Regions from separate parts of the Paenibacillus sp. ClWae2A genome, predicted to be linked through region 1. Evidence: riboswitches for the same ligand, from Rfam matches in the RefSeq annotation. Region 1 holds a riboswitch; each other region holds the start of a gene.
What was found. Region 1 has a riboswitch for cyclic di-AMP ahead of QVE09_RS08385 (C40 family peptidase). Riboswitches for the same ligand answer to the same signal wherever they lie in the genome.

Region 1 (2,205 bases):
GCCTCCACACCTTTGGCAACTGAATTTTTACTTCGGTTAGCAAGTGTGCTGTCGATAAACGAGAAATCACCTTTGCGTGCTGCTACTTCATCCAGCATGATCATTACGTTAATCATGGCATCATCATTGTAAGTAATGTGCTTGTGATATCCAGAGCTTTGGTAAACTTGTGGCCATCCGCCGTTTGAATACTGCATGTTGATCAAAAAGTTAATTCCTTTGATTGCAGCTGTGGAGTATCGCGGATCATTCGTCTTTTTAAATTCCTTCGCCAATCTTCTAATTTCTGAGTATGTAGCCTTGTTGTCTATCGTGGACTTCGCCCACTCTCCACTTGTCTGTTTATAATCCTTCCTCCAACCTCCATCCGGCAGCTGGTTCTTCAAAATATCAGAAATACTCGCTGTAGTACCCGATGCATCCGCAGCAGATACCGTCCCTATAGGGAGAACTGCCATTCCAATTGCTGAGAACACCATCGTACATGCCAGGACAAAAGTAATTATTTTCTTCGCTTTCAAATGTAACACTCTCCTAGGTTCGTTTTTATAAATCTCCCACTTCTACTTTACCTATGATACGTGTCCCCAACCCCCCCTTTTTTTGTATTTTCGCATAATAAAATCAATTTAAATCCAATATATGGATTGGATAATCAGATAATATGCAAAAAATCGATTTTTGTCAATATATGCAACTTAATGAATATAATCTCTCTAATCCTACATAACGGAATAGTTCTTTTAACTCATGACAAACCTATTTATTTATCCAAATTCATCTTAAACGAATCAATAATGACGTTTTTGTCATGAATGATACCCAAACTTGATCCCTTCTTTCATATAAAAACCTTAATTCCGCTAACATTGAGGTATTAAGAAAGGGTTTAAATGGGTTTGACAATTACGCATTTATGCAATATAGTTTCAAATAGTTACAAAAACTTAATTATTCATTGCCGAGTTTCATGTTTGAAAACGGGGGAACCATTTTGGGTGAATTATTCTTATACATAGGAAATATAGGGAACCTTCTACCGAACCCTTAGCTAACTCCGTAGGCATCGAAGGGAGAACATTGATTTTGAAAAAACTGATTATCTCCATTTTTGGAGCAGCTGTATTATTTACATCCGGGGCAACAAGCACAGAGGCAAGCAGTATCAACTCCGTAGTGAACAACATGACAGGTATACCTTACAAATGGGGTGGCACGACTGTAGCCGGCTTCGACTGTTCCGGGTTTATGAGATATATTTTCAACAAATACAGCATTGAATTGCCACGTACTTCGCAACAGCAAGCCAAAGCAGGTACTCCGGTAGCCAAAAGCAATGTTCGGACAGGTGATCTGGTGTTCTTTAATACAACAGGCAAAGGCATTTCACATACAGGTGTATATATCGGCGGCGGACAATTCGCTCACGCCTCCAGCAGCAAAGGTGTAAGCATCACGAAGTTATCGAATCCATACTTCAATGATCGTTACGTAACAGCACGTCGGGTAACTGGACAGTTTATGTACGATAAAATGTTGGGTAAAATGTAATTCACACACAAAAAGGCATCGGTTATTAACCGGATGCCTTTTTTGTACTTAAAAATGTATGTTGCATTGCTTACTAATGCAACGCCTTCTGCACTCGCATCGCACCCTGAGACAGGGCATGTCCTCCTCCAACAGCTCCGGCCACGGCTACGGTCTCCATGATCTCCTGATCTGTGGCACCCTTGGCACGGGCTTCTTCTACATGGTAGAAGGTACATACCTCATTGTTGGCAAACAATCCAATGCCGAGCGCAATTAATTGTTTTGTCTTCGCATCAATCACGCCAGGTTGGAAACATTCTCCGGTAAACTCATGATACGACTTCACCACACCTGGCAGTACATCGCTTAATGCTCCAATCTGATCCTTGTAGGCATAAACTTTATCATTCATCAATGTCATCGCTTGTAGCACACCCTCTCGGCTATAGTTACAGATCTTCCTCACTGTACCTATCTTCTCTCCCAAGTGAGTCAATTATGCCAACAAATCATGGTAATTCCAAACATTTAACGCTTATGGCTCTGCCATAATTATAAACTGTTACTCACTAAGTGGACTCTGGCGCGGCTCGCTGAACAGCTGATATCGGTAACTGCGATCCAGCTTGACGACACGTCTATTCTGACGACGGATAAGTACCTGCTCGCCAT
Region 2 (2,205 bases), on a different contig from region 1:
TCATAGGCCATTGCTCATATTTCTGGTAACAGTTCGCGAACAGTTCACGTACCGCCTCAATCTTCACCGGATACCCCAAAGTACAGGCTTCGCGGACGAACTGTCCGATAATATCATCAACCGGCTCCCATTCATCCACCAGTGTATCTCCAACATCAAAAAACAACCATTTCAATCCACCTACATCCGGCACGCCAATTCCTCCTTGTAAGCCACAGGTGATTCCTGATCCTAATCTAAAAGTTCGTGTTCAAAAAGTCTGGTCTTCAGTACCGAGAAGATGGAATGAAGCTAGAAATGGAGTAGCGGAGCGTAGGGAAAACTACGTGAGCAACTACAATGTTTCCGAAGGAAACATACTTCGTAAGCATATTCTTATTCGGCTGAATTTCATATTCGATGCTGATGATGCCGCTAGGCATCCTTCGTAATCAAAAGCAGACTTTTTGAACTACCTTTAAAACCATAAAAAAGAAGACTCACCATCTTGCATGAGTCTCCTCAAACTTCCGTTTATCGATACATTCAATTATAACAGGCACCTCACACCTGAGCAATCACAAGCTATGGCATTAACCATTGAGGAGAAAGCCAACTTCCCCATTGAGCGAATATACAATCCGGTCTGCGCCCATGCCCCGATAGATGCCCTTTGGATGACTCTGCTCCGTAATGACGCACAGGGATTTCGATGTCCATGAACGGCAGATCTGTAAATAACGACAGGTCAGATTCAGGCTGTTCTCGAAAATAAACACGTTGCCTACGCTGCCCTGCGGCAAAAACCATTTTTGAGCTGCAGCCGTATTCATGCGAATGACATGCTCTACTCCGATTCTACGGAGTCTGCGCTCTTCCCCTGCACTGTTGGTTAGAACGGCAAACGGCATTTTTTTGTACATCAGCAATTTGATAAATTTGCGTCCTGCTTCATTTGGAGCAGTCACTAAGATCATCTCAGTATCCATCATTCGTTCCTCCCTTGGCGTGAAAAGACAACAAAAAAGAAGCGTGGGGGACCAAGGCCTCCCGAACGCTTCTTAAAGAACCCATGGCGAAAACGCCATGAACCAGCGTACGGCTTGTTGCCTCTCCCTTTAACGCTTACGAGGTTAGCTGACGGATTCGGGCGCGAGAGTCGCCCTATTTCCGGCTGTCACCGGAAAATTCACCCCATGAATGCCTACTGTCCTGGACAGCGCATTCTGTTGGTTCCCCCGTTTCCCACTCATGAATGAATGGAAACTCAGCGATTAAAACATCGTTCGTATATCTTAAAATAAGATCGAGCGATATTATCGTTTGTTTCGTTTTTCAGGTACAATTTAGTTTAAATTGAAATTACGTTATGAATCATACACCCGTGCCATGACGGTGTAAAGTCCGCACAGATCACCGAATCGACAGATTTTCGGCAATACTCACATATAATAACGCTTACAATAAGGTCATACTCTATCCATCTCTTTAAATCTATCTAATTCTCACTCTGACGAAATTCCCTTCGCAATTCATTCACGTATTCTGCACAACTTGCCTGTTTTGATTCTTTTAACACCATATTAGTTTTGCATTATTTAATTGCAACCAATATAATAAGAGATATCAGATGATACCATGGAGGCGATTTAGATGACAGTCTACGATTACAAAGTGAATACCCTTCGCGGTCAAGAAGTTGAAATGTCCGACTACCGTGACAAAGTGTTACTGATTGTGAATACGGCAAGCTCATGCGGACTTACACCTCAATTCAAAGGTCTGCAAGAATTGCAAGACAAGTTCCAGGATGCACCCTTTGAAGTCCTTGGTTTTCCAAGTAACCAGTTTGCACAGGAAAAAGGATCTTCCGACGATATTGCCGAGTTCTGTCAGATGAATTATGGCGTGAGCTTCCCCATGTTTGAGAAAATTGATGTGAACGGCTCAAGCGCTCACCCTCTCTTCCAGCACCTTAGCAAAGAAGCACCCGGCCTGCTCGGATCCAAAGCAATCAAATGGAATTTCACCAAATTCCTTGTGGATCAGAACGGACAGGTCATTAAACGTTATGCTCCCAAAACAACACCGGACAAGATTGAAGAAGATATCAAGAATTTGCTGCAAAAATAATACATTGGCCACCCGCAGCCGGAAGGTAGAGCAGCATTGCCCCGGTAATGGATGGCCTTTTTTCTCAAACCTTAATGTCAGACTGTTCAAAAA
Region 3 (2,205 bases), on a different contig from region 1:
ATACTGCCAACTGCAGATAAGCTCCGCATGTTCTTCTCGCATGGGTACAACGTGAAACGTCACAGGGGTTTCCTTCATACACCTGCATGCTCCTTTCCTTGAAACAGAACTCTCTTTTCACTCTACAAAAGAGATATTCATTTAGCAAGTCTTCCTTCCCAAGAAAAAAAATGAAACAAAAGTTCCGGTAATTTCGTTTATATTATAACGGGATGGGTAAAAACATCATAAGGGCACGGACGAACGAACGCAAAATGAACCTGTTGATGTCGCAGGATATGCCCCGAGTATAACTTGCAACATGAATAAGGATTGAAGCACAAAAAAACCGCCGGATACATTCCTGCGGAGAATGTACCGGGCGGTTCTGTTATGCTTCTTGCTTCGTTCCAGTATGGTTAATGGTTACAGCATCATGTTGCTCAGCTTGTCCCTAGTCAAGGGCCAGTGATTCATATGCGTCCGTGCTCATAATCCGTTTCGCGCCAACATAACGATTGGCCCAGTAGTTTTCACTCAATGCACTGATCGTAACACCTTTGGAAGAAGATGAGTGTGCGAACTTTCCATCCCCTACAAAGATTCCTACATGAGATACGCCTTTACCTGTTGTATTAAAGAATACCAGATCGCCAGCTCTCATTTCCATGCGGGATACGGAATCACCCATGTCGAATTGGGAACTGGATTGGCGAGCCAAATCAATACCCAACTTGTCGAATACATACCGTGTAAATCCGGAGCAGTCAAAGCCGTTGAGCGTTGTTCCTCCACTTTGATATGTAGTTCCCATTGCTGAATCAATTACTTTGTCCATCTTAGAATCTGCGAATGCGCTACCTGCACCAAGCGATAATGCGAATGTGATGCTAAGTACAGCTGCGGTTAATTTCTTCTTGAACAAGAGATATTCCCCTTCCAACGCCTGCGAGGTTAGCTTAAGGATTCGGTTGAAGGTCCCCTATGATCCCTCTGTAGCAAGATCAATTCACCCATAACTGGTTCCCCCGCTTCCCAGGTGCCAGGAATTTGGCTATGCTAGTTATGCACCTGCGAAATCAAGAAATGACGATTTAATTTTAAGTAGTTACAAATATGAATGTAAAGATTACAAAGTTGTTACTAAAAACTCACTGCGATTATTGTAACAGAGGAGTACGGCTTTGGCAACGTTTAGCAACAAATTTAGCAAAAAAAACCTCGACCTTTGACGGGGAAAGGTTGAGGTTTGCCTATTTATAAGTACATATTAGGCCATGAGTTTAACATGTGATGGTAACAATTTTTAAACTATCTGCTCTAACCTTTGGATGTTTTGGACTGCCATAACCGGAAATGGGCGCATATTTTCCACAGGCTCAATAGACATCTGGCAAGTGGATACGTCTGTTGTAGTATAAGTCCGGTGAGTCCTGTTAGTAACCATGAGGCTGAAGTGAATGCCCCGAAGATAAGCAGATGAATACCGCCCAGCAGCAGTGCAATGCCGATCACGGTGACGAGATGACGCAGTGCAATCCAGAGCGCTTTGAGTGTGCCGTGAGCGCCGCCTTCTCCTTCTGGTGCCGACACACCGAACTGCATGTAGAGCAGGGCATGGTGGATGATCCAACCATATACAATCCAGGCAGCAACATAAGGTATACCAGGCAAAAGTAATTGAAGGGAATGAAATCCGTCCATGAGAATCGAGTAAAGCTTCGGTATGAGCCAGTAGGCGGGCAGAAGTATCAATAAAGTACGTATGGTGTGGAGCAGCAGCATCGGTTTCCACAGATTTTTGATTCCGCGGACGAAGGGGATGCGCTCTTCTGTAGAATTAAAGTGCTGAAGTGAGTAGAGCAGTCCTGCCTGAATGAGGGGGCTGATCAACATGCGAGCCAGCAGCATGCCCCCCAGAATCCATAGATAACGATGAACCTCCGGATGGGTAGACAGGTTAAGTTGACTTTCCATTTTGAACAAAAGTGTACTCAGCTCCCCGGCATCAGCATCTGGATAGCGCAGGAGTAGTGGGATGACCGCCGATTGTACCATTCGATAGAAGAAATATCCCCAAATGAGTTGATAAAGAAATAAGAGTGCGGCAATGAACATATGCTGACGGACGAGAAACCAGCCTTCACGTATTTTCGCTTTCACCGTTTCCACCTCACCATGACAGACCTCCGAATATGGCTTCTATTAGTTTGGTTACACTCATGC
Region 4 (2,205 bases), on a different contig from region 1:
AAAGCAACCCAAAGAGGTGCTGGCGAAGGTTCCCATGGACCGGTTTTTCATTGAAACAGATGCTCCATATTTGACACCTCACCCTTATCGAGGGAAGCGAAATGAGACAGCGCATGTACGTCTGGTTGCAGAGGCAGCTGCGGAAATTAAAGGCATTTCGGTGGAGGAAATTGCTGCAATAACAACCAAAAATGCCATGGAACGATTTGGAATTCGTTAAAAAAACGAGTAAATGAGGTGAAAAAGGCAGGTAAGCGGAGTTAATTTGCCCTTTGATCCAAATAAATCAAGAATATTACAATATTTTAACCAAATATTCAGAAAAACGTACTTGATCAACGCTTTACAACATGCATCAAAACAGGATATCATCTTTTCAGTGAATTGTTGTGCGGAAAAATGGACAGATGTTCGGGGGATGAACAAAGGGACACTTTCCGATGATACAACATTACTTTCATGAATCAGTCTCGCTGAGTCTCCGTTAACGGAGAGCGGGGGAACCAATAGGGCTTAAACATCGGTGTATTTGGCCGATGCGCAACGTTCGCTGACCCAAAAGCAGCGAAGGGAACTGCGAAGCCGTATTTGATTTCTTCTTTGGGTCTCGGGGTGAATTCAAGGGCGTCCGCCATGAGCGGGTGACCTAAGATAGGGCGGCTCTCTTTCGCCCGAACCCGACAGCTAACCTCGCAAGCGGAAAAAGAGAGGCAACCTCGTGCATGAATTTCCGATATTCAAAATCATTCGGAAGCCACGAAAGAGTTCCTCTTACACTCTTTCTTTGGCTTTTTTGTTTTTGAATAAAAGAAATATTGTCATCATACGGTAGGTATTCAGGAGGATGACATCATGTTGCGAAGATTGATTCATGGTGCAGAACCGGATTATGTTGGTCCGATCTGTGTTCTGTAGAAAATTTGGTATAGTCACGTCAAAGACATCATGCATTACTTTAGACGACGAGGCTATGAAGGAGGACGGAGAAGTGGGCACATTCCAACCAGAAGAGACCCATGAGTCACGATCATCCAGTAAGTCTTTCGCGTTGCGGTGGAAGCATGAGAACATGCGTCAAATGGCATTGATCGCGATTTTCTCAATTGCGCTTACAATCATGATCTTGTTAGTCGTTTACGGTCAGGCCGGGAAACAAATTTCACTGGTTATTGACGGCAAAGCTCAGGTGGTAGAGACTCGTACAGGAATGCTTCAGGAAATGCTGGAGGAGCAGTCGATCACAGTCAGCCCTCACGATAAGGTATCCATGTCCATGAACGGGGCGATTACAGATGGAGACCGAATCGTTATTGAGCGGGCCGTTCCAGTTAACATTACGGCAGACGGAGACACCAAGACTCTGTATACAACCGATTCATCGGTAGAAGATGCAATTCAAAAATCAGGTATTCAAGTTGAAAGTAATGACAAAGTGTATCCGGCGCTTGGAACTGCCATCAAAGCGGATATGAAGATCCGTGTAGTGCGCGTAACAAAGCGTACAGTAAATGTAGAGCAACCGATCGCTTACAAAGTAATTAAAACGGCTGACCCTAGCTTGTACAAAGGGGATAACCGTGTCGTTGTGAACGGCAAAGAAGGCACACTTGTACAGCACATCGAAAAGGTATTTCAGGATGGAGAATTGGTCTCCAAAAAAATGGTCGGCAAATCTGTCGCGAATAATCGTGTAGATAAAGTGATCGCTGTCGGCACCAAAGCAAAACCGGTTGTGAAAGAACCTGAGATTCAGACCGTATCGGCTCAAACTTCAACAACCAAAAAGGCTACAACAACGAACTCGAAGAAAACATCTGCCTCGGGCAGCAAAGTAATTACCGTATCCGGGACTTCTTTTAAATACTCCAAAGTACTTAAAAATGTATCCATGACTGCCTACTCTTCCGAAGAGCCTGGCATTGGAACTAAAACAGCTTCCGGTACTCGTGTAACGGAAGGGCGCACCATTGCGGTTGATCCCAAAGTCATTCCAATTGGCTGGTGGGTGTATATCGAAGGTCTGGGATTCCGTCGTGCGGAAGATACAGGCGGTGCCATTAAAGGCAACAAAATTGATGTATATTATGACAGTGTGAAGCATGCCCTGAATTTTGGACGTAAGAAAGGCAAGACGGTCTACGTGATCGGTCCGGTGAAGCCGGAAGCGAACTAAAATCGTTTTACTTTGAAATGGGAATGCTATAA

Region 2: linked by a shared signal. The riboswitch ahead of QVE09_RS20255 (HAD family hydrolase) and the one ahead of QVE09_RS08385 (C40 family peptidase) in region 1 are both predicted to bind cyclic di-AMP.
Region 3: linked by a shared signal. The riboswitch ahead of QVE09_RS30710 (C40 family peptidase) and the one ahead of QVE09_RS08385 (C40 family peptidase) in region 1 are both predicted to bind cyclic di-AMP.
Region 4: linked by a shared signal. The riboswitch ahead of QVE09_RS29695 (resuscitation-promoting factor) and the one ahead of QVE09_RS08385 (C40 family peptidase) in region 1 are both predicted to bind cyclic di-AMP.

The regions. Positions count from the first base shown of each region.
Region 1 covers NZ_JAULSQ010000002.1:532,341-534,545, forward strand. The annotation lists gene pelA (pectate lyase) at 1-521, opposite strand, end outside; cyclic di-AMP (ydaO/yuaA leader) riboswitch at 950-1,081, shown strand; gene QVE09_RS08385 (C40 family peptidase) at 1,087-1,551, shown strand; gene QVE09_RS08390 (carboxymuconolactone decarboxylase family protein) at 1,625-1,954, opposite strand; gene QVE09_RS08395 (hypothetical protein) at 2,096-2,205, opposite strand, start outside.
Region 2 covers NZ_JAULSQ010000007.1:104,444-106,648, forward strand. The annotation lists gene QVE09_RS20250 (HAD family hydrolase) at 1-193, opposite strand, end outside; gene QVE09_RS20255 (HAD family hydrolase) at 573-971, opposite strand; cyclic di-AMP (ydaO/yuaA leader) riboswitch at 1,087-1,262, opposite strand; gene QVE09_RS20260 (glutathione peroxidase) at 1,633-2,112, shown strand.
Region 3 covers NZ_JAULSQ010000023.1:18,344-20,548, forward strand. The annotation lists gene QVE09_RS30705 (GNAT family N-acetyltransferase) at 1-78, opposite strand, end outside; gene QVE09_RS30710 (C40 family peptidase) at 434-904, opposite strand; cyclic di-AMP (ydaO/yuaA leader) riboswitch at 908-1,045, opposite strand; gene QVE09_RS30715 (hypothetical protein) at 1,300-2,142, opposite strand; gene QVE09_RS30720 (M1 family metallopeptidase) at 2,153-2,205, opposite strand, start outside.
Region 4 covers NZ_JAULSQ010000020.1:15,426-17,630, forward strand. The annotation lists gene QVE09_RS29690 (TatD family hydrolase) at 1-220, shown strand, start outside; cyclic di-AMP (ydaO/yuaA leader) riboswitch at 462-715, shown strand; gene QVE09_RS29695 (resuscitation-promoting factor) at 989-2,173, shown strand.